Regions from separate parts of the Clostridium sp. Marseille-QA1073 genome, predicted to be linked through region 2. Evidence: riboswitches for the same ligand, from Rfam matches in the RefSeq annotation. Region 2 holds a riboswitch; the other holds the start of a gene.

Region 1 (6,099 bases), on a different contig from region 2:
TTAACCAATAGGCTATAGTTTGAGCAGCATCTTTATTATTAGAAAAATATACAATAAAACTTGAAAATGCTGAGCACACAGTACTTAATGCCATACCAGCTAAAAGAAGTTTTGTTGAATTAGCTCTTCCATTTACATTTGCAAGGGTTAATACCAGTATTGATATTGCAAAAGCACCTATAAAAGCGCATATACCTACATAATTACTGCCAAAAAAGATACCTACCCCAAGCATAATAGCTAATGTAGCTCCTAGAGATGCACCAGAAGAAATTCCTAATATATAGGGATCTGCTAAAGGATTTTTTACAATTGCTTGCATAATTACTCCGGATATTGAAAGACCTATACCTACAGCAACTGCTAAAATAATTCTTGGAAGCCTTATAAACCAAACAATATCATATACAGGGCCACTTGATAAAAGCTCCGGATTTCCAATGCTAAATAGTTTGTACATTATAATCTCATATACATCTTTTACGGAAATATCTACAGAACCCATAGTTACAGTTATTAGAATAGAAAAAATTAATATAATTACAAGTATAATGGAAACACCTATATAAGCAGGTGTTCCATTAAGTAATCCGTTTTGTGTATTATTTTTATAATTTTTTTTCATTTTATTTATTTCCATATAACTCAGGATATAATCCTTTTGAAATTGTTTTTATACCATCTAGTGTTCTGATACCACTAGAATAAACTTCACTTAACATTATAGGATTAACACGTTTTGATTTTATAGCAGAAACGCTTGAAAGTGCAGGATTGTCAATAATAGATTTTAATGCAGAATCTCTATCAATTTCTTCTCCATAATAAACAGTAAAAATTACATCGGGGTTAAGTTTTACTAAATCTTCATTTCCTATTTTACCATTAGATTTTGCAACTAAATCTGCTCCGACTTGTTTTGCTATGTCTCCACCTATACTATCTTCACCATAAATTCTATATACGCCATCTTTTTGTACTTCTAAAATTACTGCTTTAACAGATTCTTTTCCCCTAACAAAATCTTTAGCCTTGTCTATTTCGCTTTTCATTGTATTAACTATTTCATTAGCTTTATCTTCTACATCAAAAATTTTACCCATGTTTAAAATATCATCATATTCATTTTGTAAAGTATTTGGACTAATAACACCACTGTTTTGAGACATATATGTATTTACATTTCTTTCATGCCAGAATCCTACATCACCAAGTTTTTTCTCACCAAATAGAGAATACCAGCTCAATATGAAATCAGGTTGTAATCCAATAACTTCTTCTTTAGTAGGTACTTTATCATAATATTTTATTTTGCTAAAAGCATCTTTATATTCATCTTTAACATCATGATCTAATCCAGCAGTAGCAATAATTTTATCTTGTAATCCTAATGCAAGTAATGTCTCTATTGAATTTTGATATACTGCAACAACCTTTTCAGGTGATTTTTCAAATGTAACTTTTACAGGTTCTTTAGCATAATTATAAGTTGTAATTGTAACAGGATAATGTGATGAGTGTTTGTTACTATCTTCTACCTTATTTTCTGTCTTAGGTGTAGTTTCTGTATTTTTATTGCTACATCCAGTTGCTCCCAATACCATGAGCCCCACTAAAATTGTACTTATTATTTTTTTCATTTAATTTTTCTCTCCCTTGTACATTTATTAATATTTTTAATGAGTACCTTCTACTACTTCTATATGATGCTTTTCAAATATTGTCTTTATTTCTTTAGTTCTTTGACTTTCACATTTAACAACACAAACACCAAAATGAAGTTTTTCTACTCCTGCTTGTTTCAATTTTTCAGCAATATTCATTAAATTTTTATCAGAATTATTCGAACAGGCATCGCAGGTAAAGAAGGATATAAGTTCTAAATTTTCGTTTTTATATGTACTAAAGTGTTTTTCTCTATTATTTAAAGCTTTAAAACATCCCATGGTTGTACATATTCCATTAATCTTTTCACATACCCCAATAGCTATTTTCATCTTTCCCTCCTATAAAATAAACTGTTTCCTCATAAATAATAGCCCTTTAACAACAGTTAAAGGGCTATTTATTCAAAAAATATTTTTTAAACATTTATACCACCCCATCGCTCGTAGAGTTATCAGTACATTAAAATAGGCAGGTCTTCTGGCTTAAGCATCAACATTCCTACAGCCTTCCCAGTTTCCCAGTGGCATAATTGCAGGAACTCATCTATTACAGTGGCGAGACCGCGTGGGATTTTAACCCATCTTCCCTTTTAATCAATAGATATTAAATATCTATTAAACCTACTTCACAATTATTCGATTTTACACACTCATTTTAGCATTAATAATTACATTAAGCAAATATTTTTCGACATTTTATCATAAAAAATTGTTAAATAATATTAAATAATTAAAAGTGAGTAATTTATATTATTTAATTTAATTATGATTTTAATATAATAATGATTTATGTTAATTTATAGAGTTAATAGATTAACTGAGAAAATAGAAGTTATGTTTACAAAGTGAGGTAAATACACTGATGAGATATGAATGTGATAGCTAATAATAAATGTTTTACAATTAGAGATGTAGCATATTAGATTTAAGAATATATTAAAGAAAATTACAGGCGATGAATATCATCACCTGTGGCTAACTACAAGTTAATACAATTTTAATATCCTATTAATAATTGATTCATTAGCATCTCTTGATAATTGAATAGGAAGGGATTCCTGATTTTCATATTTTATAGATACGATTAGTATAATAGTATTTGCAAATTTTTCTCGATTGACTATTACTTTTTCACTAGTTTTAAAATTTACTTCTATTTATTTTAATAATTCTTGTAGATATTTTTCAGCTTTTTCATGATTAGCTTTTGTTACATCGAGAGGTAAGTTGAATAGAGCATTAGCACCATTATAATCAGCATTAGGAGTGATTTCACCAGTTTCTTCATTATAGTTAAAAGCATTTACATCATAGAAACTGCTAGTGCTTATACAAAGATAAAGTCCTCTGTCGGCAAACATTTCAACATCGTCACATTCAATTAATCTATACATAACTCCATCAATTACAAATTCGCTATATCCGCCATTCATAGAGGCTATGTTAACTAACCATGGCTTTTGGCCTTTTATTAGAGAAGAGATAAAAAATGGAACTTTACCATACTCTTCATCTCGGGTGTCAGGCATTTTACTACCATCTTGCTTTGCTATTGACACTACGGCGTAGGTTCTATCTGGACGTATATCCTCTGTATAATTTTCAAAGTCGCTTAAACCTTTACCTGATACGATTCCAAGCAAATTAAAATTATATCCACCTGAAACAATTGATTCATTTATTTTAATTGCATTTTTGCTTTCAAATGCATGAGCAAGTTTTTGATCTCCAAGATGCTCAGCAACTTGTTTTGAAGTGAGAAGATGTAAGGCAGCAAATGCTGTTATAGACATTGCAAGGGTAAGTACAGTAGCGATTAGTGCAACGGATATCCTTTTTTTATAAACTGGTTTCATAATATTACTCTCCTTTAATTGATTTATAATTTTTTGGTTTAAATCTTCACTGGGTTCAACTGTTGGAGAAAGAGCTTGCTTCAACAGTTGATCTAATTTCTCAGAGTTCTTCATATTTACTAACCTCCATTAAATTGTTTTTTAAGACTCTTCGAGCCTTATGAAGCCTGCTTTTTACGGTGCCAAGCGGAATCTTCAGTGCTGATGCTATTTCTTCGTTTGACATTTCAGCAGTATAGTACATATACAAAGGGATTTTTAATTTACTATCCAGCTTATCTGCTGCAGTCCGTATCATAATGCATAGTTCATTGGATATAACTATATTTTCAGGGGTTAGTGTATCCTTGAATACGTAACCATTGTTTATATCTTCACTAAGTTTCTCTATTGGAGCTATTTTTTGTCGCCGGGCATATTTACGGCGATTGTTTTTCCATAGCCCTATTGCAATGGAAATGAGAAATCCTTTAGGATTATTATCTTTATCAATTTTATGGCACAACTCCATCGCTTTCAGAAATGTTTCTTGATATAGGTCATCTGTATCAGGCTGGTTTTTCGTAAGATTGTAACAAAAGCTATAGATGGCTTTACCATGCAACTCAATAAGATTATTTAAATCTGCAATGTTCACGTAAATCCTCCTTTCAGTATAATTAAACTCTCCTTTCTAAATATGCTTTCATATATATATTGTCGCGACATAATAAAAGGTTCATTTTTATGTTTGGAATTAGAAATTTTGTATATTATTCCTTGGTAAAGTATTCTATAAAATTTTCATTGGAGTTGAGCAAAGGATATGTGTTTATCAAAGGTTATATATGATGTCAAATATAAGCATAACATTGTATGGGGGTTAATCAAGTTCTTTATATTATGTTAAATATAGAAAATAGCTAAATAAGAAGAATTTAAAAAATGAAGTAAAAAATTAAATGCTTTTAGAAGAAAATATGAGGAATTACAATTGTAAAAATGACTATAAAGATATAACTATAGATATACCACTCTTAAATTTAATCTATATCTGAAAATAATTAACACTTATTATTATTGTTACTAAAACTACTAAATTCAAAATTCACAGTTCATAATTGTGGATATTTCTCAGTGGTAACTGAGAAATTTAGAATTGATTAATCGTAGCGGCGAACAGTGTTCGCCATATATTATTGAATAAATATTAAACTATGAGACGTATTAAAAAGAACTGGCGAACACTGTTCACATCTACAATAAAACGCTAGCAATTGTATTACTAGCTAAAAAATCCATTAAAGAAAATATTTTGATTAAAAATAATTTCCACCTTAATTGTGCATTGTGAATTGTGAATTGAAATACTCAAGGGTATAGCTATATTTGCTATATATTAATTTCTAAGGTAGTTTATCTATATTTAGTGTTATCTATAAGAGGTCTAAAGTAAGTGAAATTTTAACAATAGGACATTTTTATGTTACTGAATACTCAGATTGAAACGTTGGAATACTAAAACAAAATATGAAAAAATGGAGGGGTAATAATGACATTATCTGAAAAAGAAGAAACACAAGTAAGAAAGGCAAATAGATTGATAAATGAAAAATCACCATACCTATTACAGCATGCACATAACCCTGTAGACTGGTATTCATGGGGGGAAGAAGCTTTTGAAAAGGCTAAGAGGGAAAATAAACCTATCTTTTTGAGCATAGGTTATTCTACCTGCCATTGGTGCCATGTTATGGAGGGAGAAGCTTTTGAGGATGAGGAAGTAGCAAAGGTATTGAATGATAATTACGTTGCTATAAAGGTTGATAGGGAAGAGAGACCGGATATAGACAGCATATATATGAATTTTTGTCAGGCTTATACTGGTAGTGGTGGATGGCCACTTAATATAGTAACAACTCCAGATAGAAAGCCTTTTTTTGCAGGTACATATTTTCCTAAAAAAAGTAGATTTGGTATAAAAGGAATTATTGAAATTTTAAATTCTATAAATCAATTATGGAGAGAAGACAATAAAAAGATATTACAAGCTAGTGAAAACCTATTGAATTATATGAGAAATCATTCTAGTAATATAGAGGAAGGAAATTTAAGTACAGAGGTTATAGATAAAGCCGTAGAAGAATTGAAAGAACATTTTGAAGCAGAATTTGGTGGGTTTGGAAAAGAACCTAAATTTCCAACTACTCATTATATATTATTTTTATTAAGATATTATGAAAAAAATAGTGATGAGGAAGTTCTAAAAATTATAGATAAAACTTTAGAGGGAATGTATAAAGGGGGTATTTTTGATCATGTAGGATTTGGATTTGCTAGATATGCTACAGATATAAGATGGTTAGTGCCTCACTTTGAAAAGATGTTATATGACAATGCTCTTTTAGCCATGGCCTATGCAGAAGCTTATAAAATGACTGGAGAGGAACTTTATAAGAAAGTAGCAGATAATATATTTACTTATGTTTTAAGGGATATGGCCTCTTCAGAAGGGGGATTTTACTCTGCAGAGGATGCTGATTCTGAAGGAGTAGAAGGCAAATTTTATTTATGGGATTTAGAAGAAATAGAAAATA
Region 2 (6,099 bases):
TAGATGTCATCTCTTTAACTGTATATGGAAAAGGGAGTCCTCTAGCCTGAGGTACATAACCAATTTCACAAAAGTCATTAATAGATGTAATTTTTCTACCATGTACAAAGGTTTCTCCTGACTTCCATTTTAATAAACCTGATATGCACTTTAATAAAGTTGTCTTCCCTACAGCATTTTGGCCTAAGATGGTCATTACACTTCCCTCTTCAAGAGAAAAATTTATATTATTTAATACTGATTTTCCTTTTATATACCAATAAGTTCCGTTTTTTACTTCTATAATCATTACCAATCACCTGTTACTTTCCTATTGCGCTTTAATAAATATCCAAAAAATGGAGCTCCTATTAAAGCAGTTAATATACCAATAGGTATTTCAACTGAAGTAGCTGTTCTTGCAACAATATCTACTATGGTTAAAAATATTGCACCAATGATTCCTGAAGCCGGCAATAAATTTTTATGATCCACTCCTACTATTCTTCTAGCTATATGAGGTATCACTAATCCAACCCATCCTATAACTCCAACTACCGTTACAGATGATGCAGTAATTATAGTAGCACAAATTATTGCAATTAACCTTATTTTCACTGGATTAACACCAAGAGAATTAGCCTCCTCATCTCTAAGGGAAAGTATATTAATTCTCCATCTCAATAGCAACAATATAATAATTCCTGCCATTATTGGAACTATAACTAATTTAATATCTTTAAAAGAGGTCTTTGCAAAGCTTCCCATTAGCCAATAGGTTATAGCTGGAAGTTTATCATATGGATCTGCAACATATTTTACCAAAGATATTAATGATGAAAAGATAGATGATACTACAATTCCAGATAGTACAAGTGACAATACAGTAACTTTATTTTTATTTTTCGCAAGCAAAAATATTAAAACAACACTTACTATACCAAAAGTAAATGCACTTAATGAAGTAAATGTAGAATTATTAAATATTAATATTCCTAAAGCTACGCCAAAACCAGCTCCACTACTAACTCCTAATACGTCCGGACTAACTAATGGATTTTTAAATAAACCTTGAAAAGTAGTTCCAGAAATAGCTAAACCCGCCCCAATGAGTAGACTAAGTATAGTTCTTGGGAGCCTTATCCGAAGAACTACTGATCTTTCAACTTCATACATATTTAAATTAACTTTAAAAATATGGCTATGCAATATTTCTAATACCACTTTAGGTGAAACAATATATCTTCCCATAAATAATGATACAAAAAATGTAATCATAAGCATGACTATCATTATAGACCATTTAATTTGTTTTTTCTTTTCTGTTCATATAATTTATTCATTATCAACTACCACTACTTTATATTTAATATTCTATTTATTTGATCTTCTTTTAAATTATAATTTAAAAATTTTGTATAGAAATCTTTTAATTCTTTTTTTATATCTAATTTATTAAATATTTCTGGCTGCTGAACAGTAGACATCCACTTAATCATAATTGGAGTCTCAGCGCAAGGAGCATCCCATCTATAAATACCCATTGGAGTCTTATATACCTTATTATTTTTTACTGCATCAATTTTACTCCAATCCTGTCCTTCAATCTTATTTTCTAAAATATCTTCTGGTTTGAAATCAGAAAAATTACTTAAATAGATTATTTCTGGATTCCATTCAATTATTTGCTCCATGGTTACATTTACCCATTGGCCTGGAGTATCTTTAGATACATTATTTCCTCCAGACATTTCTATAAAGGCATTATTAGCGGATTTACTTCCTGCAACTTTAAGTTCTTCATCTCTTAAGTACAATACTCTTGGCTTTTTACTTTGTTCATATTTATCTTTTACTGAAACAAAATATTCTTCTGTTTCCTTATGATATTCTATTAATTTTAATGCTTGATCTTGTTTATCTAATACATCCCCTATAACTTTTATTCCATTTTGAAGATCTTTAAGAGTTCCATATTTTAATGTAATACCAGGTATCCCAATATTTTTTAGCTGTTCAATTTCAGCTTCTTGGTAATCCCATATTATCATAGCATCAGGATTAAGCTTTTTTGCTTCTTCCATATGTATTGTGAAATCATTATCTACAAAATTAGTGCTTGCATTTTTAAGCTCTGGAGCCATATCATTTAAAATAGATTTTTCATAAGATTTTTGCGCTGAAGGGTGCATTCCACTAATTCTTTCCCCATTGCCATCAACTGCATAAATTATAGAAGCCCATGGAATTGGTACTGCTGCAATAGATTTAACCTCCGAAGGCATTTTAACTTCTTTACCTGTAGTATCTACAATAGTCTTAGTTCCATCTGTTTTTTCTTTTTTTGTTTGCTTAGTGCTTTCCTTTTCAGTAGGCTCATTATTTTTATTATTTGAACATCCCCCTATAATAAAAATTGATGATAACAGTACTGACATAACTATTAATTTTAAACTTTTTGTTTTTTTATTCATAAAAATTCCTCCTAAACTCTATTAATTTTTTAAGTATTTTTTAAAATAGTTGAACCCTTTTTCCCCAATGTATTTATAATCAATATGAGAAAATTCTCTTCCACTAAACCCTAAATAAGGTAGTGGAATAAACTTCACTTTATTTTCATATGGAATAAAATTTTGAAAAATAGGATCAGCTATAATAATATCTCCACTACTTATTTCCTCTAAAAGTTTCTTTTCTTCTTCAAAAAATTTCACTTCGGAATATCTATTATTTATATAAAAATTCTCAGAATTTGTCCCCTTCTTTATTGTTGATAAGATAGATATATTCTTCATTGCAAAATCTTCTTTAAGACATTTCTTTATGTCTGAAGAAGAGACTATATATATTGCGTCTACATATTTTTCTCTCATTGGAACAGAAAACCCACCACAAACAACATCACCTAGTACATCATATATAATTACATCCCAAGACTTATGAAGGATATTAAGATGTTCAAGTTCTTCCACCATAGTTATTATGCCTCTCCCTGCACAACCAACTCCAGCTTCAGGACCACCTGCTTCAACACAAGAAATCCCATTAAAGCCTATCTTTATAATATCTTCTTCCGCGATATTGTTTCCTTTCTCCTGAAGACTTTTAATAACAGATGGTATCTTTTTGCCTATTAAATTTCTACTAGAATCGCTTTTAGGATCACAGCCTATAAAAAGAACTTTAAGTCCAATACTAGAAAAAGTCGCTGCAACATTTGATGCTATTGTAGATTTTCCTATACCACCTTTTCCATAAAAGATTTATTTTTATTCATTTAAATTCCTCCTATAGAATATCTTTTAAAAATTTCCATATAAAAAAACCTCTCAATTCAAAAATCAAGAGGTTTCACTATTACTTGTGTAAAATAAGAAATATCTAAAACACCCTCTATCACTCGTAGAGTTCCGGTGAAAAAATAGGCAGGTCTTCTGACTCAAGTATCATCATCTTTTCTACCTTCCCAGTTTCCCAGTGGTTTATTTGAAAAGACTACACTCTTACAGCGGCGGGACCGTGTGGGATTTTCACCCAACTTCCCTTTTAATTAATGCAAGCAATTATCTGCACTAAACCTATTTCTTTATTATTCAATTTTGTTACGCTATTCCAATTATACAATAATATAGCAGTTAACACAAGTAGACAAAAAACTACATAAATATATATTTTAAAATATTTTTAAAGGTTTAAATGTATTTTTTATTTTCTAATATGTTTAAAGCTCTAAGGGACGGTTCATTTTTATTCCTAAAATTAAAAGCTTAATTTAGAATATAATTATGAACCGTCCCTTAAAATATTGATTACTTTATATAGCTACTGGGAATTCTCTTTTCACATATAGATTCAAGTGGGCATCCTTCACAATTAGGTGACTTTTTACAGTAACATTTAGCATGTTCTACAATAAGACCATGAAACTCGTTATATATGTATAAATCCTTTGGTATACTCTCCTCAATTTTAACTCTTAACTCATCATAATTTTTAGGTATATCATATCCAATTCTATATAATATACGCTTAGTATAAGTATCTACAATAAAAAAAGGAATATTTAAAGCATAAGTTAAAATTGAGTCAGCAGTCTCCCTTCCAACTCCTTTAATTTCTAATAATTCATCACGTAGGACTTGTCCATCTGTACCCTCTGTATTTTTAATATCATATGAGTATTTTTTAAACCATGAAGTAAGGGCCTTTAGTCTAATCGCCTTTTGATTATAGTATCCACTAGGTCGTATAATTTCTCCAAGTTCTTTATTTGAAACGGTTTCTATAAATTCTGGTGATAAGTTATCTCCTAAATTAGCTATTGCTTTCTCAACATTAGTCCATGATGTATTTTGTGTAAGTATTGCTCCAACCATCATCTCAAAAGCTGTCTTTGCAGGCCACCAACTTCTTTTTCCATAAGCCGTTAATAGTAAATTATAGATTTGTATTAATCCTTTCATCACTTTGCCTCCAATAATAACAATCGTTCTTTAATATCTATTCCTCCAATATATCCATTAAGCTTACCATTACTACCTACAACACGATGGCATGGGATAAAAATTGGTATTGGATTACGGTTGCATGCAAGCCCAACTGCACGTGCAGCTTTAGGCTTACCAACCTTTTCTGCTAATTCCTTATAAGTAAAAGTTTTTCCATAAGGGATTTCACATATCAATTGCCATACTTCTTGCATAAATTCTGTTCCAACAGAAGCTAAAGGTAATGAAAAAGTTTTAAGCTTTCCAGAAAGATATTTATTAAGTTGATATGATGCTTCTTTTAATATTTCTGTCTCATAAATATCTACTTCTTGTGGTAACCTTTTATCTTTAAAGTATACACCACATATCTCTCCCTTCTTTTCCTCTATTCCAATTCTTCCTATATCTGTATTATAAAAAAATAAAGGCATTATCTTATACTCACCTCATTTATATTATTTCTTTTTCTATATTCCTTTGGTGTATGTCCAACTTGTTCTTTAAAATATTTGTAGAAATTGGACAAACTTTTAAATCCAACTTCATAAGCTATTTCAAGAATGTCTAAATTAGTTTGTAATAATAATTCCATAGACTTATTAATTCTTATTTTAAAAATATATTCATTTGGTGTTAGACTATAATATTGCTTAAATAATCTCCTAAAATAACTTTCACTTATACCAATTTCTTGAGATATGAACTTTAAACTAAATTCACTATTATAATTTAACGCTAGCATATCTTTTGCCTTTTCAAGTAACATTTTATTAGGTTCATAAATATGTTCGTTTATATCTGGTCTACATATTTTACATGGTCTAAAACCTGCATTTCTAGCTTCATCTACACTATTGAAAAACAAAATGTTCTTTTTTAGTGGTGTCTTAGCTTTACAGGATGGTCTACAAAAAATACCTGTTGATTTAACAGCATAATAAAATAATCCATCATACTGCTTATTACAGTCTATTACAGCATTCCATTTTTCTGTAGTTGTAATCTTCTCCATACTAAACTCACCTCTAAAATCATATATTAATACAATTATATACGTATATTTTTAAGCTTTCTTCCTCATTTTTATTAACCTATTCTTACCAATAAATTAATCCTTTAAGTATAAGGGACGGTTCATTTTTATTCTTATATTTTAATCCTATTTAGAATATAATTATGAACCGTCCTTAGATAAAAAATAAAAATTCAATACTCTTGCTTATTTTAATTAATTACATATATTTAGACTTGTTATTATCTTAAATACTATCAAAATCCTATTATAGTATTTTAAGCTTGTCCTATTTCTCACAATTATAATAACGTAGTATATAAGAATAATTTTTTATATTTACATGCTATTTTCTGAAGATTAACTTCTACTAATTCATCTAACATAGTCTGATAAAATTTATCTTTAATTATTAGTTCTACTCCATATTGGCAAAGCATAGATATATTAGATTGTGTTATGTTCTCTAGTGTTTTGCATATTTCTTTTTGACTTTTACCACTAAACTGAGTTAAAAATACTACATATATAGCCTTTGCCTTTCTACTTTTTCTTCTATGTTTCAATTTTAACTCCATATGTCCAACTCCTGTTTTCTCACAAACAAAATTACTT

The links. A riboswitch is a leader RNA that binds a small molecule or an ion and turns the genes downstream of it on or off. The one in region 2 is predicted to bind cobalamin.
Region 1: linked by a shared signal. The riboswitch ahead of ACY1IQ_RS17965 (CGGC domain-containing protein) and the one ahead of ACY1IQ_RS02175 (nucleotide-binding protein) in region 2 are both predicted to bind cobalamin.

Annotation. Positions count from the first base shown of each region.
Region 1 covers NZ_JBSVQM010000026.1:14,946-21,044, forward strand. Annotated here, with positions in the region: gene ACY1IQ_RS17955 (FecCD family ABC transporter permease) at 1-625, opposite strand, end outside; gene ACY1IQ_RS17960 (ABC transporter substrate-binding protein) at 627-1,640, opposite strand; gene ACY1IQ_RS17965 (CGGC domain-containing protein) at 1,677-1,997, opposite strand; cobalamin riboswitch at 2,119-2,307, opposite strand; gene ACY1IQ_RS17970 (hypothetical protein) at 2,825-3,637, opposite strand; gene ACY1IQ_RS17975 (RNA polymerase sigma factor) at 3,624-4,160, opposite strand; gene ACY1IQ_RS17980 (thioredoxin domain-containing protein) at 5,055-6,099, shown strand, end outside.
Region 2 covers NZ_JBSVQM010000002.1:62,622-68,720, forward strand. Annotated here, with positions in the region: gene ACY1IQ_RS02160 (ABC transporter ATP-binding protein) at 1-289, opposite strand, end outside; gene ACY1IQ_RS02165 (FecCD family ABC transporter permease) at 289-1,272, opposite strand; gene ACY1IQ_RS02170 (ABC transporter substrate-binding protein) at 1,335-2,453, opposite strand; gene ACY1IQ_RS02175 (nucleotide-binding protein) at 2,475-3,245, opposite strand; cobalamin riboswitch at 3,390-3,579, opposite strand; gene ACY1IQ_RS02180 (endonuclease) at 3,792-4,445, opposite strand; gene ACY1IQ_RS02185 (methylated-DNA--[protein]-cysteine S-methyltransferase) at 4,445-4,903, opposite strand; gene ACY1IQ_RS02190 (bifunctional transcriptional activator/DNA repair enzyme AdaA) at 4,903-5,484, opposite strand; gene ACY1IQ_RS02195 (transposase) at 5,787-6,099, opposite strand, start outside.